3 regions of the Fulvimarina thalattae genome follow, and region 2 is predicted to be linked to each of the others. Evidence: predicted binding sites of a transcription regulator. Region 2 holds the regulator's gene; each other region holds the start of a gene.
What was found. Region 2 encodes LexA, which represses DNA repair genes until DNA is damaged. Its sites were predicted from a motif close to TGTTCNNNNTGTGTTCNG; they were not measured.

Region 1: the regulator LexA is predicted to act here: its motif matches at 6,420-6,437, upstream of dnaE (DNA polymerase III subunit alpha).
Region 3: the regulator LexA is predicted to act here: its motif matches at 6,393-6,410, upstream of ABRA89_RS03670 (DUF3072 domain-containing protein).

Annotation. Positions count from the first base shown of each region.
Region 1 covers NZ_JBEHWS010000010.1:91,145-99,267, forward strand. The annotation lists gene ABRA89_RS13700 (response regulator) at 1-244, opposite strand, end outside; gene ABRA89_RS13705 (DUF3572 domain-containing protein) at 369-671, shown strand; gene ABRA89_RS13710 (hypothetical protein) at 668-1,366, shown strand; gene ABRA89_RS13715 (DNA polymerase IV) at 1,363-2,667, shown strand; gene dnaE (DNA polymerase III subunit alpha) at 2,683-6,138, opposite strand; gene ABRA89_RS13725 (ABC transporter ATP-binding protein) at 6,580-7,263, opposite strand; gene ABRA89_RS13730 (lipoprotein-releasing ABC transporter permease subunit) at 7,260-8,123, opposite strand, start outside.
Region 2 covers NZ_JBEHWS010000001.1:237,100-245,222, forward strand. The annotation lists gene ABRA89_RS01100 (DMT family transporter) at 1-742, shown strand, start outside; gene ABRA89_RS01105 (acyl-CoA thioesterase) at 724-1,167, opposite strand; gene recO (DNA repair protein RecO) at 1,199-1,924, opposite strand; gene ABRA89_RS01115 (peptide chain release factor 3) at 1,937-3,556, opposite strand; gene lexA (transcriptional repressor LexA) at 3,799-4,515, shown strand; gene ABRA89_RS01125 (ComEC/Rec2 family competence protein) at 4,535-6,853, opposite strand; gene gltX (glutamate--tRNA ligase) at 6,962-8,123, shown strand, end outside.
Region 3 covers NZ_JBEHWS010000002.1:139,687-147,809, forward strand. The annotation lists gene ABRA89_RS03625 (COG4223 family protein) at 1-405, opposite strand, end outside; gene ABRA89_RS03630 (uroporphyrinogen-III synthase) at 538-1,266, opposite strand; gene hemC (hydroxymethylbilane synthase) at 1,250-2,200, opposite strand; gene tsaD (tRNA (adenosine(37)-N6)-threonylcarbamoyltransferase complex transferase subunit TsaD) at 2,414-3,523, shown strand; gene ABRA89_RS03645 (NAD(P)H-dependent glycerol-3-phosphate dehydrogenase) at 3,520-4,506, shown strand; gene ABRA89_RS03650 (YciI family protein) at 4,543-4,833, shown strand; gene ABRA89_RS03655 (EVE domain-containing protein) at 4,847-5,284, shown strand; gene ABRA89_RS03660 (hypothetical protein) at 5,311-5,670, opposite strand; gene ABRA89_RS03665 (hypothetical protein) at 5,779-6,183, opposite strand; gene ABRA89_RS03670 (DUF3072 domain-containing protein) at 6,436-6,654, shown strand; gene ABRA89_RS03675 (MFS transporter) at 6,783-8,087, shown strand; gene rimM (ribosome maturation factor RimM) at 8,075-8,123, opposite strand, start outside.

The DNA of each region.
Region 1 (8,123 bases), on a different contig from region 2:
CAGCAATGACCGGGATTCGCTGTAGTTCCGGATCGGCCTTCAGCTGTTGAGTGACGTCGAGGCCAGAAATTTCGGGCAGTTGGATATCCATCAGGATCAGATCCGGTCGGTGCTCACGAGCGAGATCGACCGCATTCAGACCGCTCCTGGTCTGGATCGTCTCATATCCATAAGCTTCGATGAGATCGCGAAAAAGCTTCATGTTGAGCTCGTTGTCTTCAACGATCATCACGGTTTTCGCCATCGGGGTATCTCCTGCCTCGACCTTTGGCCGAATGTTCGCTATCGCGTTAAACCATTACGCGCATTTCGTTGAAGAATTGGGAATCTAAACCTCTCCTTCCATTAACGATAACAGGAGGTTAATATTGGCAGGCCTCGATCCGACCGATATCGCCACGCCCGAGACGATCGCCATCGACGGCCTGTCCTTTATCGCCTCCGACGACAAGCTGTTCACGCGGTTTTGCGGGATAACCGGTCTTTCCGCAGGCGAGATGCGCGCGGCCGCATCTGAGCCGGGCTTTCTGGCCGGCGTTCTCGATTTTATCCTCGCGCACGAGCCAACCCTGATGGCGTTTTCAGATCATAGCGGACATGCGCCGCAAACGATCGACGCGGCAGCCCGAAAGCTGCCTGGCGCAACGCCGCATGGTTGGGATCACCCATGAAACCGCAGACGCGCGGCATTCCGATATCCGACATTCCGCAGACGAGTGATGCTTTGCTCGTGCTCGATATCGACGAGGTGGTCCTCGAATTCATCGGCCCCTTTGAAACTCTCCTCGCAGAGCACGGCGCCCGCCTGCACTTCGACAGCTACAAACTCACAGGCAATGCCCGCTCTCTCTCGACCGGAGCGGCCTTGAGTGGGGGTGATCTCGATGGGATCATGCAAATTCTCTATGCCGAGCAGGAGACCAGGCAGGCGCCGGTCGCCGGAAGCCGCGAAGCGTTGGCCCGCCTCGATCCCCATGCCGACGTGGTTTTTCTGACGGCCATGGAACCGCGCTTCTACGACGAGAGACGGCGCACGCTCGACGAAGCAGGGCTTGTTCATCCGATGATCGCGACGGAGCGCTCCAAGGGAGGTGTCGTAACAGAACTCGCCGAGCGCTGGGCGGGCCCGATCGTCTTTGTCGATGATCTCGCGCCCAATCTCCAGGCGGTCCAGCGCAGCGTTCCGCGCGCCCACCTCGTGCAGATCATGGCGCATCATGGTTTTCGCCCCCATCTACCGCCGCTTCCGAAAGGGGTCTATTCCGCATCCGACTGGTTCGATGCCGCCGATCACATCGAGACCATCCTCCAAACCGCGAACGGGCTCCGGTCAGACGACCTGAATTCGATGGATAGCCGGGGATGACGTCTGAGGCCGCCGAGTTCAGTATCTGCCGCGATTGCCATGCGATCAGCGATGGCGGACGGAAACGGTGTGCGACGTGTGGCAGTCCCCGCGTCGTCGCCCATTCGGAACTTGGCCAGCTGAGCCTCGCCCATCTCGATTGCGACGCGTTTTACGCAAGCATCGAAAAACGGGACGATCCAAGCTTGGCAAGCAAGCCGGTCATCGTCGGCGGAGGCACGCGGGGCGTCGTGACCACCGCCTGCTATATTGCACGCATTCGCGGCGTACGTTCGGCGATGCCGATGTTCAAGGCTCTGAAACTCTGTCCAGAAGCGGTGGTCATCCGGCCAAACATGGAGAAATATGCCGGTGTCGGCCGCGAGGTTCGGCAGATGATGCGTGATCTGACACCGCTTGTGCAGCCGGTCTCGATCGACGAAGCCTTCATGGACCTTTCCGGAACCGAGCGGCTGCATGGCGAGCCATCGGCAGTCACGTTGGCGCGGCTAGCGAGCCGGATCGAAACCGAGATTGGCGTCAGCGTCTCGATCGGCTTGTCGCACAACAAGTTTCTGGCGAAGATGGCGTCCGATCTTGAAAAGCCGCGTGGGTTTTCCGTGATCGGACGGGCGGAGACCCGCGATTTTCTGCGCGCACGGCCTATCAGCGCAATCTGGGGCGTTGGCGATGCCATGGCCGCCAAGCTGAAGGCTGACGGCCTGACGATGATTTCGCAGCTGCAGGACATGGACGACACCGACTTCATCAGGCGCTACGGCGCAATGGGCCTGCGGCTGTCCAAGCTCGCCCGTGGCATCGACGACCGCCCGGTGGAGCCGGATGGTGAAGCGAAAAGCATCTCCGCCGAAACGACATTCAACACCGATCTCCATCGCGCCGACGAACTGGTTCCTGTGCTGCGACGGCTAAGCGAGAAGGTATCAACCCGGCTGAAAGCGACTGAGCTTGCGGCGACTGGCGTAACCCTCAAACTCAAGACGAGTGATTTCAAGCTGCGCACGCGGCAACGGAAGCTGCAGGACCCCACCCGGCTTGCCGATCGCATCTTCGCGGCGGGTCGATCGCTTCTCGAACATGAGCTCGACGGCACCCGGTTCCGACTGATCGGCATCGGCTGTTCCGGCTTCGCTCCAGCCGCGTCTGCCGACCCGGACGACCTCGTCGATCCGAGCTTTGCAAAACGAGCGAAGGCCGAAGCCGCTTTGGATAGTCTACGCAATCGCTTTGGCCAGAAAGCAATAGAGACCGGTTACACCTACGGAGTGGCCTCCCCGAAATCCGGCTCAAACCGCAGCTGAGACCTAAATCAGAGCTCAAACCAGTTCGACGTCGACAACGCCTTGCGCCGCCTTGATGGCGCTCGCGATCTGCGGCGAGACCCGGTACTTATCCGCCAGCATGATCTCGACCTCGCGGCCGCCGTCGTCACGCAGAAGTACGATGGAGACTTCACTATCGCCGTTCGGTTGCAAATGGCTCTGGAAGGCATCGATCGGGTTTTCGTCGCGCAGGAAGATGCGAAGCGCCTTCTGCATGCGAACCGCTTCGTCCTCCAATGACTGCACGTTGTTCGCACGGAAGGAGACACCCTCGGGCCGCTCCTCGGCCTGGGCCGTCACAATGACCGAGGCGCCCGGCTCCATAATGTCGCGGAAAGCGTAAAGCGACTCGGAAAAGAGCACCACCTCATATTGCGCGCTCGCATCCGACATCTGGATGATACCGATCTTGCCGCCCGAGCGCGTCTTGCGTTCCTGCCGGCTCGTGACGGTGCCGGCAAGCCTCACTGCACTCGCCCCTCGCTTCACTGCGGCAACCGCGTCGGCATGGGACTGGACACGAAGCCGCTTGAGCGTGGCACGGTATTCGTCGAGCGGATGGGCCGACAGGTGGAAACCAATCGCCTGAAACTCGCGAAGGAGTTTTTCCGATGCAGTCCAGAGTGGCGCCGGTCCGAGGCGCAGAGGTTCGGGTTCGGATGACAAAGCGCCGAAAATATCGGCCTGCCCCGAGGTACGGCTCTCGGCAATCCGTGCCGCATAGCCCATCATCCGCTCGACATTGCTCATGAGCACCGCGCGTTCGTGGCCGAAGCAGTCGAGGGCACCCGCGGCGATCAGGAATTCGAAGGTCCGCTTGTTGATGATCTTCGGATCGACGCGGCCGCAGAAGTCTTCCAGAGACTTGAATGGCTTGTCGCCTCGCTTCTCCACGATGTGGTCAACGGCATGCTCGCCAACGCCTTTGATCGCCGCAAGCGCATAGAAAATCTTGTTCCCAGAGACTTCGAACTTGCGGAACGACGTCTGGACCGAAGGCGACACGACCTCGATGCCGAGCCGCCGTGCGTCGAGACGGAATTCGTTCAGCTTTTCTGTGTTGCCCGCATCGAGGGTCATCGAGGCGGCCAGGAACTCGGCCGGATAGTTCGCCTTGAGATAGGCCGTTTGATAGGCAACCAGCGCATAGGCCGCCGCGTGGCTCTTGTTGAAGCCGTAATTGGCGAATTTGGCGAGCAGATCGAAGATCATATCCGCCTGCTTCTTGGTGATACCGCGCTCCACCGCACCGTCGACGAAGCGTACCCGCTGCTTGTCCATCTCCGCGCGGATCTTCTTGCCCATCGCGCGGCGGAGCATATCGGCCTCGCCAAGCGAATAGCCTGACAAAACCTGGGCGATCTGCATCACCTGTTCCTGATAGATGATGACGCCTTGGGTCTCCTTCAGGATTGGCGCGATCTTCTCGTGGATGAAGTCCGGCTCTTCCTCACCATGCTTTCTGGCGTTGTAGGTCGGAATGTTCTCCATCGGACCCGGACGATAGAGCGCGACCAGCGCGATAATATCCTCGAAGACGTCCGGCCGCATGCCGATCAGCGCCTTGCGCATGCCGACCGATTCCAGCTGGAAGACGCCGACCGTCTCACCCCGCGTCAGCATGTCGTAGGTCGGCTTGTCGTCGAGCGGGATCGCCGAAAGATCGATCACCGTCTGTTTGTTGCGCTCGACGAAGGACACGGCCGTCTGAAGCGTCGTCAGGGTTTTGAGGCCGAGAAAGTCGAATTTCACGAGCCCGGCTGGCTCGACCCATTTCATGTTGAACTGGGTCACCGGCATATCGGAGCGCGGGTCTCGATACATCGGGACCAGCTTCTGAAGCGGGCGATCGCCGATGACGATACCCGCCGCATGCGTCGAGGCGTGCCGATAGAGACCTTCGAGCTTGAGCGCGATCGAGATCAGCCGATCGACGATCTCTTCCTTCTCGCGCGCTTCCTTCAGGCGCGGTTCTTCCTCCAGCGCCTGGGCGAGCGTCACCGGGTTCGCGGGGTTGGCCGGCACAAGCTTGCAGAGCTTGTCGACGTGGCCGTAGGACATTTCCAGCACGCGGCCGACATCGCGCAGCACCGCCCTCGCCTGAAGCGTACCGAAGGTGATGATCTGTCCGACCTGCTCGCGACCGTATTTTTCCTGGACGTAGCGAATCACCTCTTCGCGCCGGTCCTGACAGAAGTCGATGTCGAAGTCCGGCATCGAGACGCGCTCGGGATTGAGGAAGCGCTCGAAGAGAAGCGAGAAACGAAGCGGATCGAGATCGGTGATCGTGAGGGCATAGGCGACCAGCGAACCGGCACCCGAGCCACGCCCCGGCCCGACCGGGATGCCCTGATCCTTGGCCCATTTGATAAAGTCGGCGACGATCAGGAAGTAGCCCGGAAACTGCATCCGCTCGATGATCGTCAGCTCGAAATCGAGGCGCTCCTTATATTCCTCAACTGTATGACCGTCGGCGATGCCAAGCTTTTCGATCCGCCGGTCGAGGCCTTCAAATGCCTGACGGCGCAGCTCGGCGGCCTCCGCTTTCTCCGCCTCGGCCGGATCGGCATCGGCGCCTGCAAAGCGCGGCAGGATGGGTCCCCTCACCTTCGGGCGGAAGCTGCAGCGCTTCGCAATCTCGATCGTATTTTCGAGAGCTTCAGGCAGATCGGCGAACAGCTCCGCCATCTCGTTCTGGTTCTTCAGGCAGTGATCGCGCGACAGGCGGCGGCGATCCTCGTGGCTAACCAGTCGGTTCGACGCGACGGCGAGTAGTGCGTCGTGGGCGTCATAATCCTCGGCGCAATAAAAGTAAGGCTCGTTTGTCGCGACAATCGGCACGTCGTGCGCATAGGCCAGCTCGAGCGTGCCCGCCTCAACGCGTCGGCTGTACCCAACCTGGCGCTGAAGCTCGACATAGAGCCGATCGCAATAGACCTGTTTGAGTTTTTGAAGTCGTGCCTCTGCGATCTGTTGGCGCTCGGCACCGATCGCGAGGCCGATAGGCCCTGACGGGCCGCCGGTCAAAGCAATCACGCCTTCGGCGAGGTCGTCCAGCCAGGATGATTTCACATGCGGGCGAGCGTTTGTCTCGTGGCCGAGATAAGCTTTCGATACGATCTCGACGAGATTGGCGTATCCGGTGTCAGATCCGGCGATCAGAACGATCGGTGCCGGCGACAGAGCAGCCCGTTCTCGGTCGTTCTCGCCATCCTCGAAATCGACATCGAGCTGACAGCCAATAATCGGCTGCAATCCGCTCTTGGCCGCCTTCTCGGAAAATTCGAGCGCTCCGAAGAGATTGTTGGTGTCGGCAATCCCAACGGCAGGGGCCCCGTCCGCAACCGCGAACTTGATGATCTGATCGAGTTTGAGAGCGCCTTCGAGCAGCGAAAACGCACTGTGGCTGCGAAGATGGATGAATTTCAGGCGATCCAAAGTCTCGGTCATCACTCACCTTCGGTTCTTCATCGCATCAAGGCAACCGGCATCTCCAAGAGATGCATCGCCTCTCTTCAGATACGTGCGACGGGCGACTGGATAAACCGCCAATACCTGCCGCTTCCACAGATTTCCGGATTTCCGGTGTATCGTCTCGAGAAGGCTGAACAGAACAAAGACCGGTTAATCCCTCGAACGGCTCAAACGCCGGAGGCGATCATCATCAGGGAAAGGACGAACCCAGCGACGGCCACCAACGAAGCCAGATCTTTCGTCAATCCGATCATGTCTGTTCTCCTGATTTTCCAAATGACACAGCCAAAATGTTCTTGTTTTGTTCCTTTTGTCAAGTGCGTTGGGCGAGTGCGGACTACGGCACAAGAAGCACCGCGCCAACTGTTTGAAAATAAAAGGAGAGATCGATCTACGCAGCAGCAGGCGAGAGTTTTCTCAATCGGTCTTTGCGACGACCTTCCCGCTGTCGAGTGTCACGATGCGGTCCATTCGCGACGCCAGTTCGTGGTTATGAGTGGCAATCAATGCCGCCAAACCCGACTCGCGAACGATCTCCGTCAGAGACTGGAACACGTGATCCGACGTTGACGGATCAAGATTGCCCGTGGGTTCGTCGGCGAGCAGAACCTGCGGTTCGTTCGCGACGGCCCTTGCAATGGCGACACGCTGCTGCTCGCCGCCGGAAAGCTCCGCTGGGCGATGATCGGCCCGCGCCGAAATCCTCATATGGTCGAGCAGCGTTGCCGCCCTTGCTGAAGCATCGCCGCGAGAGCGCCCGAGGATGAGCTGCGGAATCATCACGTTCTCAAGCGCCGAGAGTTCGGGCAGAAGATGGTGGAACTGGTAGACGAAGCCGATCGAACGTCGGCGCATCGCCGTGCGCGCCTTGTCGTCCAGTTTCGAGCATTCACGCGAATTGACGATCACCTCGCCGTCGTTCGGCTTTTCCAGAAGGCCGGCGATCTGGAGAAGAGTCGATTTGCCGGAGCCAGACGGAGCGACCAGCGCCACCATCTCGCCGGACGAAATCTTCAGATCGGCGTCCTTGAGGACAACGAGTTCGTTCTCGCCCTGGACGAAGCTTCGCCCGACAGTCTTCAGTTCGAGAGCAGAGGTCATTCGTATCTCAGTGCCTCGACCGGATCGAGCCGCGAGGCCTGCCAGGAGGGCAGGATCGTCGCGAGGAGAGAGAGCCCGATTGCCATCAGAACGACGAGGGTGACTTCGGACGCCTGCACCTCGGCGGGCAGTTCGCTCAGGAAGTAGATTTCCGAATTGAAGAGGTCGACGCCGGAAAGCCACGAGAAGAACGCGCGGATGCTTTCGATATTGAGGCAGAACAGCAGGCCGAGAACGAAGCCGGCGATGGTGCCCGAAACACCGATCGAGGCGCCGGTAATGAAGAAGATACGCATGATCGAGCCGCGCGTCGCCCCCATGGTGCGCAGGATCGCGATATCGCGCCCCTTGCCCTTCACCAGCATGAAGAGACCCGAAATGATGTTGAGCGCCGCGACCAGTACGATGAGCGTGAGGATGATGAACATCACGTTTCGCTCGACCTGGAGCGCGGAAAAGAATGACTGGTTCTGGCTCTGCCAGGTCACCGAGTAGACTGGCCTCTGGGCTGCCGCCTCGATGGCAGGCTGAAGATCGGCGACATTGTCGGGATCATCGACAAAGACTTCGACGGACTGGGTCTCGCCTTCAGAATTGAAGAAAAGCTGGGCCTCGGACAGTGGCATATAGACGTAGGCCGCGTCATATTCCGAAAGGCCGATCTCGAAGATCGCATCCACCGGGTAGGATTTGACGCGGGGGGTCGTGCCGAGCGGCGTCACGTCGCCTTCGGGCGAAATCAGCGTGATCCGATCTTCAATGCGCAGGCCTAAACGCTCGGCGAGACGGGCGCCGATCGCGACGCTGTCACCCTCGTCGAAATTCTCGATAGAACCTTGCGAGATGTTGTCGGAGACCGG
Region 2 (8,123 bases):
CCCCGTCGCTGTCCGGCGGCGGCACTGCCTCATGCGTGCGGGCCTGCCGGCAGTGGCGTCGATCGCGATCGGCGGGGCGGCCTTCGCCTTCTATTCCGTCGGTTTCGTCTACGGCCGGGTCGCGATCATCATCCTGCTCTTCTTCCTGACACCGGTCTGGAGCACGTTGATTGGCCGCTTCGTCATGGGATGGCCGATAACGGGGCTGCGCATCGCGGCGATCGCCACAGGGCTCGCAGGTCTCGGTATCATGCTCGGGGCGGAAGGTGAGGTTCCGATCCCGCGCGGCACGGGGGAATGGCTGGCGCTCGTCTCCGGCATCCTCTGGTCGATTGCGACGACAGGCATGCGAGCGAATGCGCCGCTCGGCCCTGCGGAATCGGCCTTTGTCTTCGCCCTAGGGGCAACCATCGGCGCGACTCTTCTCGCACCCGCGCTCGAACCGTTCCCGTCCGACATCAATGGTGATGAAGTCGTTATGGCGATTGGATGGGCTGTCTTCGCCGGAGTTCTCTGGTGGGCCCTCTCCATGGCGGCTCTCATCTGGGCGGCGTCGCGGCTGGAGCCCGCGCGTGTCGGCATTCTCCTGATGGCGGAGGTCCTCGTCGGCGCGCTTTCCGCCGCATGGATCGCGGGCGAAGCGCTTGGCACCCTGGAACTTGCGGGTGGGGCGCTGGTGCTGATCGCCGGTATTCTGGAAGTTTGGCCGAGGAAAGAGGAGCTTCAGCCGTCGTCGGGGTGATAGCGGAGCAGCACTTCGCGCACCGCTTTGGGGATCGCGCACGATTTGTGGGACCTGGCCTCCACAAACACCTCGACAGTCCGATAAATCGCGTGGACCTCGCCCGTGCGGTACGTCCCGAGTGTCAGCTCCAGCGTGACACTCTTGCCGCCGATGCGGGCGATCATGCCATTGATCCACGTGCAGTCGCCGGCAAGCAGCTCCTGGCGGAATTCGGTCTCAGCCTTCAACGTGACCGTGTGGATGCCGTGGCTTTCCGTCAGCGCTCTCATACTGAGCCCCGTCTTTTCCCAGAAGAGAAACGAGGCGTCGTCGAAGACTGGCGCGTACCAGCGCACGTTCATGTGCCCGAACTGGTCGAGATGCCATGGATGGACGACCGAGCCGCCAAGATCGATGCCGCTGCTTCCGGTGTTTTCCGACATTGTCATCCTCCCCAATCGTCTGAGGACAAGCCTAACCTGAAGCGCTCGCCGCCGAAACGAAGCTTGTCCGTGCGAGCGGTTCGTCGAGGCCGCGCGGCTCGTAGACGTGGCGGGCGAGGAAATAGCGGGTGAGGGCAAAGCCGGTTTTCAGGGTTTCGCCATCTGCCGCGCGATCGGTCTCGGTGAGAAAAGCGGGGAGGGCGAGAAGTTTATCGCGATAGGGTTCGCCCGGTTCGCGGCTTACCGCGCGGCCGCTCTTCGGCGAAACGTAGATGAGATTGTCTCTCGTTCCGGTTGCTGCGCATTGCGCCAGATCGAGACCGAAGCCGAGTTCTTCCAGAACCGCAAGCTCGAAGCGGAGCATGAGTTCACCTGCTGTCAGGCGATCCGCATTCAGATTTTCCAGAAGCACGATCAGCCCGTCATGCAGACGCGGATGCGGGTCGCGCTCGGGGAGAAGTCGCAGATGGCTCGCCGCGAGCTGCACGCCGTGGAGCCCGACGGCGCTCTCCATCAGCCCGCCCGCGCGGGAAAGGACGGGCTCAAGCGCGAAGGCCCCCATATGCTCGTCGAGCCGCGCCCGCCAATGCGCCATCACCGAATTGCCGGGCTGAAGCACTGGCCGCATCGACTTTGACCGCCCGCCACGCACGAGACCCAAATGTCGCCCACGCGATCGTGTCATCAGTTCGGCGATGACGCTGGTCTCGCCGTGCCGGCGGACACCGAGAACGATGCCTTCCTCACGCCATTCCATGGGCTGCCGCCCTTATTGCTGCACGATCTCGCGCGTCGCGTCGAAGGCGATGTCCTTGTTGCGCTCCATGATGTAGCGCAGGTCCCAGTCGTCGCGGCAGAGATAGACCGGCCGGTCGTCGCGGTCGCGGACGATCTGGTTGGTGTTGTCCTTGATGAACTGCTTGAGCGTCTGCTCGTTCGCGCAGCGGATCCAGCGCGCGACATTGTACTGCACCGGCTCGAAGGTGACATCCGCCTTGTACTCGCCCGAGATGCGAGAGGCGAGAACGTCCAGCTGCAGCGGCCCGACGACGCCGACGATCCAGTCCGATCCGATGGTCGGTCGGAACACCTGGACGAGGCCCTCCTGCGCAAGGTCTTCGAGCCCCCGGCGCAGCTGCTTCATTTTCATCGTATCTTCGAGGCGCACGCGGCGCAGCACTTCCGGCGCGAAGGCGGGAAGGCCGGTGAAGCGGAAGGTCTCTCCCTCGGTCAGCGTGTCGCCCACCTGGAGGGTGCCGTGGTTCGGAATACCGATCACGTCGCCGGCATAGGCTTCCTCGGTAAGCGAGCGCTCCTGCGCCACGAAATAGATCGGATTCGACACTGCGATCGCCTTGCCCGAGCGCACATGGTCGAGCTTCATGCCGCGCTTGAAATGGCCCGAGCAGAACCGAACGAAGGCGACGCGGTCCCGGTGCTTGGGGTCCATGTTCGCCTGCACCTTGAACACGAAGCCGGAGACCTTTTCACCCGATGGATCGATCGGACCCTTGTCGGAGGGCTGCGGCCGCGGCTCGGGCGCATGGGCGGCGATGAGGTCCATCAGCCGGTCGACGGCGAAGTTTTCGAGCGCGGAGCCGAAGACCACCGGCGTCAGATGGCCGTCACGATAGCTCTGGGCGTCGAAACTGGCATAGCCTTCCGCCGCGAGCTCGGCCGCCTCGCGAAAGCCGGAATAGGTGTCGGCTCCGAGAGCCTGTTCCAGCGCCGGATCATCAAGCCCATCGTCGAAATGCTTGGTTCCGTCGCCCTTTGCCGAGATGAAATCGTGTTCGGCGAGATCGTACACGCCTTTGAAGAGCCCGCCCTGACCCACCGGCCAGACCATGGGCGCGACGTCCATCGCGAGCTGCTCCTCGATCTCGTCGAGGAGTTCGAACGGATCGCGGCCCTCGCGGTCGATCTTGTTGACGAAGGTGATGATGGGGATGTCGCGCAGGCGGCAGATCTCGAAGAGCTTGCGCGTCTGGCCCTCGATGCCCTTTGCCGCGTCGATCACCATGATCGCGGAGTCGACGGCAGTCAGTGTCCGATAGGTGTCCTCGGAAAAGTCGCTATGGCCCGGCGTATCGAGGAGGTTGAAGTTGATGCCGTCCTTCTGGAACGTCATCACCGAGGAGGTGACCGAGATGCCGCGATCCTTCTCGATGCCCATCCAATCGGATTTCGCCCGCGCCTTGTTGCCCTTGGCGCGCACCGCGCCCGCCATCTCGATCGCGCCACCGGTGAGCAGCAGCTTTTCCGTCAGCGTCGTCTTACCGGCGTCCGGATGCGAGATGATCGCGAAGGTTCGGCGGTTGGAAAAGCTGAACTTTGCGGAAGCCGCAGGGATCGGCTTTTCTTCGGCCTCGAGGGCAAGGCTGCTCATGGCGGGCTTTCTTCAGGTGCTCGAACGTCGATAAGCGCCCTTCTCGCCAAGAAAAACGGCGCATCTGTGGGGCGGTATCACGCATCAATGTACGATGACTCGCATGTCGCACAAGCCGCCGTCTTGCGAAACAGGCCAGATGAGGCTTTTCCTGATTCCCGATTCGTTCCGATTCGGCTCTTGCGGAACACAATAAGAACATATAGGCTTGTTCAGGATTTGTTTTGGAGGCGCCGAGACGCATGCTGACGCGCAAGCAGCACGAACTTCTCAAATTTATCGACGCTCGGCTCAACGAGACCGGTGTTCCGCCGTCCTTCGACGAAATGAAGGACGCGCTGGAGTTGAAGTCGAAATCGGGCATCCATCGCCTGATCACCGCGCTGGAAGAGCGCGGCTTCATCCGCCGGCTGCCGAATCGGGCACGAGCTCTCGAAGTCCTCAAGCTCCCGGATGCGATGCGCAGGCCGGAGCCGCAACAGCCTGCCCAGCGCGGCTTCAAGCCAAGCGTCATCGAGGGTTCGAAAGGCCAGCCGGCGAAGCCGCGCGGCGGTTCGGAAGACGGCGCAGCGAACGAAAATATCTCGATTCCGGTCATGGGCCGGATTGCTGCCGGTGTTCCGATCTCGGCGATCCAGCACAACACCCATTCGATCTCGATCCCGCCCGACATGATCATGGGCGGTGAGCACTATGCCCTTGAGGTGAAGGGCGACTCGATGGTCGAGGCGGGCATTCTCGACGGCGATACGGTTGTGATCCGCCGCGGCGACACCGCCATTCCCGGCGAGATCGTCGTGGCCCTCGTCGATGACGAGGAGGCGACGCTCAAACGCTTCCGCAAGAAGGGCGACACGATCGCGCTGGAAGCGGCAAATCCAGCCTATGAGACGCGGATCTTCGGCGCCGACCGGGTGCGTGTGCAGGGTAAGCTCGTCGGGCTGATCCGGCGGTACTGATCTCGGGCTGAGCGGCACGCTACTTAGCTTCGGCCGACGGAGATGCGTCGGCGGTTGTCGAATTGGTTGGCGGCTGCTCGTCCTCTGCCTCTGGCTTACGCCAGTATTCCGGCCAGGGCGCATGGCGGTGGTGGTTCCAATCGCCGGGATCTTCGGGAACGGAGCGGCTGACTTCGATCTGGCCCGTCTCAGGATTGCGTGAGATCGCCAGTGAGCCGGTCCGCCGCAGCGTCCTAAGCGTTACGAGATAGGCGCCCGAACGACATTCCCGGGTCCGGGCCGCCCGTGCGACAAACGCGATCTCCCCGCCGTCGCAGGCCTCGCCAAGCAGGCGATAGTCTGTCGTATAGGCAACGGAAATTCCGCTTCGCGTGGTAAACCGGCAGAGCTTCGCTTCGCAGTCTTCGAGGCCGGGTACAACGCCGCGGTGTTCTGTTTCAACCGTACGGTAGGCGTGGTCCCATTGATCGGAGACGAAGCCATTGGGCCGCGCCTTCGAATAGGCAATCGATCCGCCATCGAGGAGCGCGAAGGTCTTGCCGTCTTCGAAGATCAGCAATTCCGGTGGACCGGCGCGTTGGGCGGCGAGGGCGAGACCGCTCGCCAGAACCGGAAGGGCCAGCCATCGCAATCGCCCGACCGGTAGACAGAAGGCGAGGAGCGCTGCCGTCAGGACGAGCAATGCAGCCGGCTGGACGAGCCCCGTTCCGTAATCGGGCAGGCGGTTTGCAAGGTCGGATGCGATCGCAATGAGGAATTCGAGGCCGAGCCCGACGATCGCGAATGCAACGGCGTCGAGCCCGAATGGCATGAGGATGACCCCGACAAGCGCCATCGGCATGATCAGCAGTGCGAAGAGCGGCATGACGATGAGATTGGCGACCAGCCCGAAGGGTGCAAAGCGCTGGAAGTGGAAGACCGCGTAAGGCGCGGTCGCCAGGCCGGCGATCAGCGCCGTCGCGGCTGTGCCGACGAAGAAGATGAGGATCGCGCGCGCCGCACCGTCCTTGATCTCGCGTGAGCGTCCGCTCCGATATCGGCTGAAGGCACTATAGACGCCGACAAGGCCGACGGTGGCGGCAAAGCTCATCTGGAAGCTGGCGGTCATCACGGCGTGCGGCGTCCATGCCAGAATGAGGATGGCGGCGATGGAGACGTTGCGCATGGTGATCGCAGGCCGGTCGAAGAGGACGGCGAGCAGCATGACGAGGAGCATGAGATAGGCGCGCTCGGTGGCGACGCTCGAACCGGAGAGGACGAGATAGAAGGTCGAGACGCCAATGGCGCCGACGGCTGCGATCTTCTTCACCGGCCAGACCAGGGCGAGGGAGCCGGCGAAGACCAGGGTTCGACGTATCGAGACCATGGCGAAGCCGGCGACGAGCGCGACGTGGAGGCCGGAAATCGCGAGAATATGCGCAAGGCCGGTCGCGCGCAGAGCCTCGCTGGTCTCTTCATCGATCCCGTCGCGCTGGCCGGTGACGAGCGCGGCGGCGACGGCACCGGGCTGGCCGGGAATGAGCGAGCGGATGCGGTCGGTCACCGTTCCGCGCAGATCGGCGACGGCGATCTGGAAGCGTTCGCCGACCGTCAGCGGCGTATCGTCCTTGCCCACCTCGGACTGCGGTTTCGGGATTCCGAGGGAAAAGCCATAGGCGCCGAGGCCATCGAAATAAGGAACGAAGGCGAAATCGTAGCTGCCGGGAAAGGCCGGGCCGGAGGGCGGACGCAGGCGGACAAGCCCCTCGTATCGGTCGCCCGGCCGCATGATGTCGTGCTCTCCTGCAACCACGATCCGCACGCGCTCGGGCGGTCGGGAAAGGACCGGGCGTTCGCTCGAGCGGATATCGACGAGATAGCGAGAGCGGTTCCGGTCATCTTTTTCATGGCTGGCGACGCGTCCGCCGATGAAGACGGTCGCTTCGCCGGAGAAAATCGTCGTGTCCGTGCGCCAGAGCTCGAACTGGGCGAGAAGCAGCCCGGCGAGCAAGCTTGTCAGGATGAGGATCAATGTCGGCCGGGCTGCCGATCTTAAGAGGTGGTTCGAGAGAAGTGCGACTGACAGAAACGCGGCCACAAGCGTGATCGCCGCCGTTCCTGCGCCGAAGCCGAAAACTGCGACCGCGCCGGCGGCCATGGCGACCGGGATGAGATGAAACGTCGTCCGGTAGGCTTTTTCACGCTCCCATTCGGATGCAAGCCATGTTCCAAAGGCCGGAAATGCTTGGAATATCCCGAATGCTGACGCCCCGACAAAGCGCTGCCGGACCCGTGAGGAAAAAAGCGCGAAGCGTTCGCGCCAGCCGGAGGCGAGGTCCTGGTCTGCCGGTTCGCTCAACTCCCGCCTGTCCATTCCTTGTTTCGTGGATAGGCTATGGTACACACCCGCCGAAAAGACGCGATCGAAAAATCGAGCGTTTTGCTATCTGAAATGAATGGAGAAGACATGACGGACGGCGTCGTCACCCGTTTTGCGCCCTCGCCCACCGGATTTCTTCATATCGGCGGAGCGCGGACCGCGCTGTTCAACTGGCTCTATGCTCGTGCGAAGGGCGGCAAAATGCTGCTGCGCATCGAGGATACCGATCGCGAGCGCTCGACGCACGAGGCGGTCGACGCGATCATCGAAGGCCTGAAATGGATGGGCCTCGAAGCCGATGGCGAGCCGGTGTCGCAGTTCGCCAATGGCGACCGGCATCGCGCGGTGGCGGAAGAACTGCTCGCCAAGGGGCAGGCCTATAAATGCTATGCCAGCCAGGAAGAACTCGCCGAGATGCGCGAGAAGGCCAAAGCCGAGAAGCGCCCCCCGCGCTATGACGGGCGCTGGCGCGACCGCGACCCGTCCGAGGCTCCGGCCGGTGTCGATCCGGTCATACGGCTAAAGGCGCCGCTCGACGGCGAGACGATCGTCGACGATCAGGTGCAGGGGCGCGTGCGGTTCAACAACAAGGAGCTCGACGATTTCGTGCTCCTGCGCTCGGACGGATCGCCCACCTATATGCTCGCCGTCGTCGTCGACGACCACGACATGGGCGTCACCCACATCATCCGCGGCGACGATCACCTCACCAACGGCGCGCGGCAGGCCCTGATCTACAAGGCGATGGGCTGGGATGTGCCGGTGATGGCGCATATCCCGCTGATCCATGGGCCGGACGGCGCCAAACTGTCCAAGCGTCATGGCGCCCTCGGCATCGAGGCTTATCGCGCCATGGGCTATCTGCCGGTGGCCTTGCGCAACTATCTGGTCCGGCTCGGATGGGCTCATGGTGACGACGAGATCATCTCGACCGAGGACATGATTTCCTGGTTCGACGTTTCGGAGATCAACAAGGGCGCGGCGCGGTTCGACTTCAAGAAGCTCGAAGCGCTGAACGGTTGGTGGATCCGCCAGTCCGGCGACGAGGCCTTGACCGACCAGCTGATGGCCGAACGCGACGTTCTGCCGAACGGCGATCTCTTGAAGGGCGCACCGTATGGCGCGGTGCGGGAAAAATTGCTGGCGGCGATGCCCGGACTCAAGGAGCGCGCCAAGACGCTCGTGGAGCTGACCGACAGCGCGACATACCTCTTCGCCCAGCGTCCGCTTCCTCTGGAGGATAAGGCCG
Region 3 (8,123 bases), on a different contig from region 2:
GCGCCGCGCCGCAGGAACCGTATCGCCGACCGAGCCACCGGACGTAAGGCCTGTATCGACTGGCTTCACCGGCGCTGCGGCCTCTGGCTGCTCCGCAGGTGGTGCGAGGGTGTCGTCCGTCCTCTTGTCGGCATCGGCCTCTACGGTCTTCGGTTCTTCTGCAACATGCGTTTCGACGATTGAATCACTGCGTTCGGCAATGGTTCCGCTCGTATCGTCCGACGGGGTTGTCGTCACATCAGCCTCAGGAGCGGTATCCGCCTCCGTCGGAGCGGTGTTTTGCTCGGCCGCAGTCTTCGTTGACGTCCTGGTGGATTTTGCGGACGTATCGATCTTGTTCGACTCCCCGTCGATCGTCTTGTTGCGCGAACGGGTGGGGCGAGAACGCCGCGGACGGTTCGTCATCGAGACAGCTCCATCGCTTTATTCGAAACCTTAATCGGGCCGTTGTAGCCGGCAAAATTCGTTGTCGCCAATTCGTCACCCATTCACACACCGAGCGCAAGTTTGCCCTCGCATATTTCTGGAACTAGGCCTTTAAAGCCGTTCGAAAAGCGAGGCGAGCTTCGGTTCACCGGAAATCTCTACGCGTGACCGCAAGTCGGAGGGCAGAGCCTCAGCGATTCGTTCGGACAGACAGAGAAGCCGTAATGTCTCGGCTTTGGCGCCAAGATAGGGCATGACACAGTCCGCAAAGGCAGCTGCCTGAGCTTGCGACAGAATCAATGCAGCATCGCCCCCTGTATCGCCAAGACTTTGATCGAGGTCTGCAAGGTCGGGAACGCGGCGAACAATGTCGTAGACTTCCCACGTCGACAGGCTGAGCGAGGTGCCGGCGACGGCCTCTTCGAGTGAGCCCGATCGGTTTCGCCCGGCGGCGTAAAGCAGCCGCGTTCCGTCCGCAGGCGCACCAAGAATGCTCTCAACGAGACAGGGAAGCGAAGCGGCCTTCCCAGACCCCACTTGGACATTGGAAAAACCGGCCGATTCGAGGGCCTCTCCTGTCGCTTCTCCGACGGCAAAGACCGGCCGCGCGTCATCCGCGAAAGCCTCCGCCAATGCGGGGACGGCCTGAGCGCTCGTCACCACGAAGCCATCGAACGATGACACCGGCAGTTCGTTGTCCAGTCGGATCACCGCCTCGAGTGGAAGAAGAAGCGGCTCGTGCCCGAGAGCGCGCAGCTGATCAGCCGTCCGCTCGGCCGCGCCTTCTTCGCGAAGGACGAGCACCCGCGCCATCAGCGCCGGCTCATGGCTGGGGCTCACCCCAGCCGTCGAAGAAGTTGGGTCCTGCCGCTTCGAGAACGGTGCGCGCGGCGCGTTCGCCGATGACGATGGCATCATCCGCATCGCCTTCGTCGTGGGCCTCGTGCACTTCGGTGCCGTCGGGTCTGAGAATCATGCCGTGAAAGGTGATCCGGCCACCGCCGTTCAGAACGGCTCGCGCGGCGATCGGCGTGCGGCAAGAGCCGTCGAGCACCCGAAGAAAGGCCCGCTCGGCATGGAGCGCCGTCGAGGTTTCATCATGGGCGATGGCCGAGACCAACTCAGCGATCCGCTCATCACCCTCCCGACTTTCGATGCAGATCGCGCCCTGTCCCGGTGCAGGCGGGAAATCTTCGGGGGCGAGGATGTCCGTCGCGTGATGTTGCATATCCATGCGGTTGAGACCGGCGAGCGCGAGCAGTGTCGCATCGGCCTGCCCCTCTCCAAGCTTGCGCAGCCGTGTCTGGACGTTTCCCCGGAAAATGATGGTGTTGAGGTCGGGCCGTAGCCGCTTGATCAGCGCCTGCCGGCGCAGCGAGGCCGAGCCGACGGTCGCGCCTTCGGGGAGATCGGAAAGGGTCTTCACATCGCGCCCGATGAAGGCGTCGCGCACATCCTCGCGTTCGAGGAAGGCGGTGATCTTGAGACCGTCCGGCAGAGCGGTCGCCATGTCCTTGGACGAATGGACCGCGAGATCGATCCGGTCTTCGAGCAGCGCGGCCTCGATCTCTTTCGTGAAAAGGCCCTTACCGCCGACTTCCGAAAGCGGCCGGTCGAGAATCTGGTCTCCCGAGGTCGAGATCACCTCGATCGCGAAATCCTCCTCGGTGAGGCCATGGGCGGCGATCAGTCGGGCGCGGACCTCGCTTGCCTGGGCCAGCGCGAGCGGACTGCCGCGTGTGCCGATCCGGATGATCCTGTCCGCTTGCGCCATTTCGTCTCCGCTCCCGCGTGCTCAAGGTTTCCGACGTCGATCTGTTCGGCAACGTCCCGAACATCTCCGGACTCAATCGCATCGCGGGCCCGATGTGGCAACGTTTGCAGCGCCTTTTGTCGATGGCCGTCCACGGGGCTGGGAGCGGGGAAAGGGCTTCCCAGAAGCGGCACGACCTGCCAAAAGGTCGCGGCAAGAGGAGCGGCACGGCCAATGAACAGCGCAATTCGATCGAAGACATGCCCCGTTATTCTGGGCATCGAGACGAGCTGCGACGAGACGGCGGCGGCGGTCGTAACGCGCGACGAACAGGGCGCGCCGGTGATCCTGTCGAACATCGTCTACAGCCAGATCGAGGACCATGCCGCCTATGGCGGCGTCGTGCCGGAGATCGCCGCGCGCGCACATGCCGAAGCGCTCGACGGCATCGTGACGGCTGCGCTCGACGAGGCGGACATTTCGCTTTCGGAGGTTTCGGCGATCGCCGCGACAGCCGGTCCCGGCTTGATAGGCGGGCTCATCGTCGGCTCGGTGACGGCAAAAGCCATTGCCCATGCGCGCGGCGTTCCCTTCATTGCGATCAACCACCTCGAAGGACACGCGCTGACGCCCCGGCTGACCGACGATCTCGCCTATCCCTATCTGATGCTGCTCGTCTCCGGCGGCCACACGCAGATCGTGCTGGTGCGCGGGCTTGGCGATTACGAACGCTGGGGTACGACCATCGATGATGCATTGGGTGAAGCATTCGACAAGACGGCCAAGCTTTTGAACCTCGGCCATCCGGGCGGACCCATGGTGGAGCGCGCCGCCGAGAGGGGCGATCCCAAGCGCTTCCCCTTCCCCCGGCCTATGCGCGGAGAGGCGCGGCTCGACTTTTCCTTCTCCGGCCTGAAGACGGCCGTGCGGCAGGCGGCCGAGAAGAGCGCGCCGCTAAGCCAGCAGGACGTGAGCGACCTCGCGGCGAGCTTTCAGGCCGCCTGCGCCGACACGATCGCCGACCGCATGGTCCGCGCCTTCGCGCGCTTCCGCGAGCATCTGCCGAACATCGCGACACCCACGATCGCCGTCGCGGGTGGTGTCGCAGCCAATCAGACGATCCGAGGGGCGCTCGAAACCTGCGCACGAAACGCCGGTTTCACTCTTGTCGCGCCACCGCTGCGGCTCTGCACCGACAACGGCGCGATGATCGCCTATGCAGGGCTTGAACGCTTCGAAGCGGGGATCGCTGATCCGCTCGATACGCCAGTGCGCTCCCGCTGGCCGCTGGATCAGGCGGCACAGCCGCTGATCGGCTATGGCCGCAGGGGAGCAAAGGCGTGAGCCGTCTGACGGTCATTGGAGCGGGCGCCTGGGGCACCGCGCTTGCAAGCCTTTATGCGCGGGCTGGACACGATGTCGTCCTGCTAGGCCGCGATGCCGAGGGCATGGCCGAGATGAACGAGACGCGACGCAACGTGGCCTATCTGCCGGAGGTCGTTCTGCCGCCCTCCCTCACGGCGACCCACGATGCTGAAGAGGCGTTGAGCGGCGCAGAGGCTGTGCTCTTCGTCGTACCCGCGCAATCGCTTGGCGGGGCCGCCGAGACCTACGCCAATCTCATCCCCGCTCGGGCGATGCTCGTGCTCTGCGCCAAAGGGATCGAGCGCCGGAGCGGGCGGTTCGCCTCGACCATCATCGCCGAACGCTTCCCGGACAATCCGCTTGCGGTGTTGTCCGGACCGAGCTTCGCGGCCGATGTCGCGAACGGCCTGCCCACCGCCGTGACGGTCGCGGCCCAGTCGATCGAGCTTGCCGACGAGGCTGCAGAACTTTTATCGACGGGCACGTTCCGCTGCTATGCGAGCGACGATGTGGCGGGGGTCGAAGCGGGCGGCGCGTTGAAGAACGTTCTCGCGCTCGCCGCCGGAATGGCGATCGGCCGAGGGCTCGGCGAATCGGCGAAGGCCGCGATCGTCACACGCGGATTCGTCGAGCTGCGCCGGCTCGGCGATGCGTTCGGCGGCCAACCGCAGACCCTGATGGGGCTTTCCGGTCTCGGCGATCTCATCCTGACCTGCTCCAGTGAACAATCGCGCAATTTCGCCTACGGGGTCGCTTTGGGCCGCGGGGTCGACCGCACAAACCTGAAGCTTGCCGAAGGCGTCTATTCGGCTGGCATCGCGGCCCATCTGGCGCGCGAGCATCACATCGAAGCACCGATCGTTCAGGCGATTGCGGAAATCCTCGATGGCGAGATATCCGTCGACGACGCGATGCTGGCGCTCCTGTCGCGCCCCTTGCGCCGGGAAGTCGAGAGCGCGTAACGCTTCGGCCGATATTTTTCGGTGAGGAGAACCCCGATGCAATTTGCCATTATCTGCGAAGACAAGCCGAACAGCGTGGAGCTCCGCCAGTCGACGCGCCCGGAGCATGTCGACTACCTGAACGGACTCGGCAAGACACTGATCTTCGCAGGCCCGTTCCTGAGCGAGAACGGCGATCCCTGCGGCAGCCTCGTCGTGATCGAAGCGGCGGACCAGGCAGAAGCAGAAGCGATCGCCGGCCGCGACCCTTATGGCCATGCCGGGCTGTTCGACAGCGTGACCGTCCGGCCGTTCAGGCTTGCGTTCAACACCACCACCGGATCGTAAGGAACCGTTCCGCATGCGATACTGGCTGTTCAAATCCGAACCGTTCAAATGGTCCTTCGAGCAGCAGAAGGAAAAGGGCGATGCCGGCCAGGAATGGGACGGCGTGCGCAACTATCAGGCCCGCAACTTCATGCGCGAGATGAAGGTCGGCGACCGCGGTTTCTTCTACCATTCGAACGAGGGCAAGGAGGTTGTCGGCATCGTCGAGGTGATCGCCGAGGCGCACCCGGACTCAAAGGCCGATAGCGACAAGTGGGAGTGCGTCGACATCAAGGCCGTGATGGACGTGCCGAACCCGGTAAGCCTCGATCAGGTGAAGAACGAGGAGCGCCTGAAGGACATGGTGCTCGTCAACAATTCGCGCCTCTCGGTCCAGCCTGTCGAGGAAGCCGAATTCAAGCTCGTCTGCGAAATGGGCGGCGTTGATCCGAAGAAGGCGATGGGCGGCTAGACTGACCGCCCTCGCCAAGGGAGGGCTCAGCCTTCGCTGTTCTCGCCAAATTCCATCGGATTGCCTTCGACGATCGTGCCGGTGCCCTCGCTCTCACCGTCTTTGAACCATTCGAGTTGGTCGCCCTCGATTTCGGCCTGATAGCAGCCGTAGTCCGTTTCCGGATAGCAGACGCCGTCTTCGGTGATTTCGTACGTCCCCGTGGTGGTGGCGTCGGCATAGGTGCCGTCCTCACCGAAATAGCTGCTGTATTCACTGCTTCCCATGCTGCCCTGGAAAGTGTTGCCGACGAGTGCTTCGCGGATGTCCTCGGCCGACGACTGGGCGAAAGCCGGGACTGAGAATGCGAGGATGGACGCGGTTGTTGCAAGTATCGAAAGACGCATGGATGTCTCCTGGGTGAGCAAGGCGATTGTCGCATCGCCGATTGGGTGTGCACACTCACCTCGGGCGGAACGGCGAATTGGCGAGGCCCGGCGTTCCCTACACTGGCATCATGCCGCAGCCGTCTTCGCTCCGGCCGTAGCTCGCTGCTTCACTTTCCGAGCGACCTCTTCGAGCGTTGCCTGAAGGCGATTGGGTTGAGTGAGCGTCATCAGCTGTTCCGGCGCGTACCGGGCGACAATATATTCGCGTCGCTCGGAGAGGGCGATCAGATGCTGGACTGTTTTAAGGCGCAGCCTCAGATCGGATTTCAGAACGAGCTCCGTGCGCTTGGCGAAGTCGTGGTGAAGACCGCGGATGACAGACGGTTCGATACCATCGAGCAGCAACCAGACATTGAGATAAAGCTCGATCGCGTGGATCGCGGCGAGACGAAATGGGGCTCCAGTGATTGATCCGCCAAATCGCCCGAGCTTGACCAGAGCCTTAGCGGACGACCGATATTCTTCCGCCAAACGGAGAACATCTGCCGGATCCGTCTCGCTTCCGGGGTATGGGTCTGCTTGTAGCACCATGTCATAAAGTCTCGTGCCGAAAACCCAAAGATATTGCTACCGTGCCGGACTATTGAGATGACACGACATTCATTTTCGGAAGGTCGGTAAATCGACCCGATAGAAAACGCGTCAATTTGACAGTTTCGGTTCGGGAACCTCGCCGCTTTCAGAACATTTCATGAACAATCGAAACGAGTTTGGAGTCTCACAATGTCCGATGCACCGAAGGTCGATGCCCCGTCCAATGCCGAGAAAGATCCAGAGGATTGGACCACCGGAAACGAGCCGATGACGGGCGCGCAGGCGTCCTATCTGAAGACGCTGTGCGAAGAGACCGGGACGCCGTTCGACGAGACGCTCGACAAGGCGAATGCCTCGATCATGATCGACAAGCTGCAAACGGTGAGCAACCGCGTCGATGGCGAGTAACAGCCATGAGCGTTCGTCCCGACCGATGATGTAAACGCTGCGGCAAGGGCTCGCACCGTGCTTGCCTCTCTTGAAGGAAATTAGAAGCATTCCAGACTCTTTGCCATTGGATGCAAGGAGTCTGGCTCATGAGCCTGGTCGGCAATGTCGGTGATCTGTTTTTCGAGGACGAGGAAAATCGGGTCTGCAAGGACATTCCCGAAGACGCTTGCCGGGATCAGCCGCAGAATGCCGGGCTCCATCTCCTCAGCCTCACAGCGACGAAATCGGGCGATGGGCTTCTCGATCCAAAGCTGATCCTGCCCTGGCTTCTGCAATCGGTTGGGGCGCCGGGCGCCGCTATTGGCCTTCTGGTTCCGATCCGCGAGTCGCTGGCGCTGTTACCGCAAATTTTCGTCGCACATCGAGTGCGTCAGCTGAAGCAGCGAAAATGGGTCTGGGCGCTCGGGAGCGCGATCGAAGCGGCGGCGATCTTCGCGATGGTCGCCTGCCTCCTCGCGCTGGAGGGAGCCGCAGCCGGATGGTCGGTCGCTGGGCTTCTGGCGATCTTTGCGCTTGGCCGTTCGCTTGCCTCGGTGTCCTACAAGGACGTTCTGGGCAAGACGGTCTCGAAGACCAAGCGCGGGTCGATCACCGGGATGGCGGGATCGGTCGCAGCCGCCGTCGTACTCGCCTATGGCGGAGCGCTCGCGCTCGATATCCTGCCACTGGAACAGACGGTGCTTCTCGTTGGTCTCGGCGTCGGTGGCGCGCTTTTCGCTATCGCAGCATTCTCCTTTACCCTGCTGGTCGAGGTTGCCGGGGCCAATGAAGGTGCCGAGAACGGGTTCAAGGCCATCAAGACTTACGGTCGGCAAGCATGGGAGGACCAGCAGTTTCGGCTCTTCGTCATCACGCGTGCCTTGCTGACGGTGACGGCCCTCGCCCCGCCCTATCTGCTTCTCTCGGCGGGCGAGAATGGCGACCGCGCGCTGGGCACGCTCGGCAGCTTCGTGCTCGCCTCCTCGATCGCCGCGATCCTCGGCTCCTATGTCTGGGGTTCGCTGTCGGATCGATCGAGCCGGAGGGTGCTGATCTATTCCGCCATTGCAGGCTTCGTCGTGCTGGCCGCTTCTGCGGCGATCGCAATGATCGAAAGCGCGCGAGACTGGTGGCCGCTTGCCGCGCCCTTCGCGCTCTTCCTGCTGATGCTCTCCTATCAGGGCGTACGGCAGGGTCGGAAAATCCATCTCACAGACATGGCGAAGGCTGAGGACAGGGCCGTCTACACGGCAGTCTCGAACACGATGATCGGCATCGTGCTCCTCGTCATGGGCGCTTTCGGCTTCCTCGCCGATCAGCTGGGTTCGAGCTTTGTGCTCGGCGCCTTCGCCGCGTTCTGTCTTGCTGCGGTTTTTGTCGCGGCGCGTCTTGAAGAGGTTCAGGAGGGCTGATTGGCCTCGTCCTCGGCGTCATCGTCATCCGGGCTT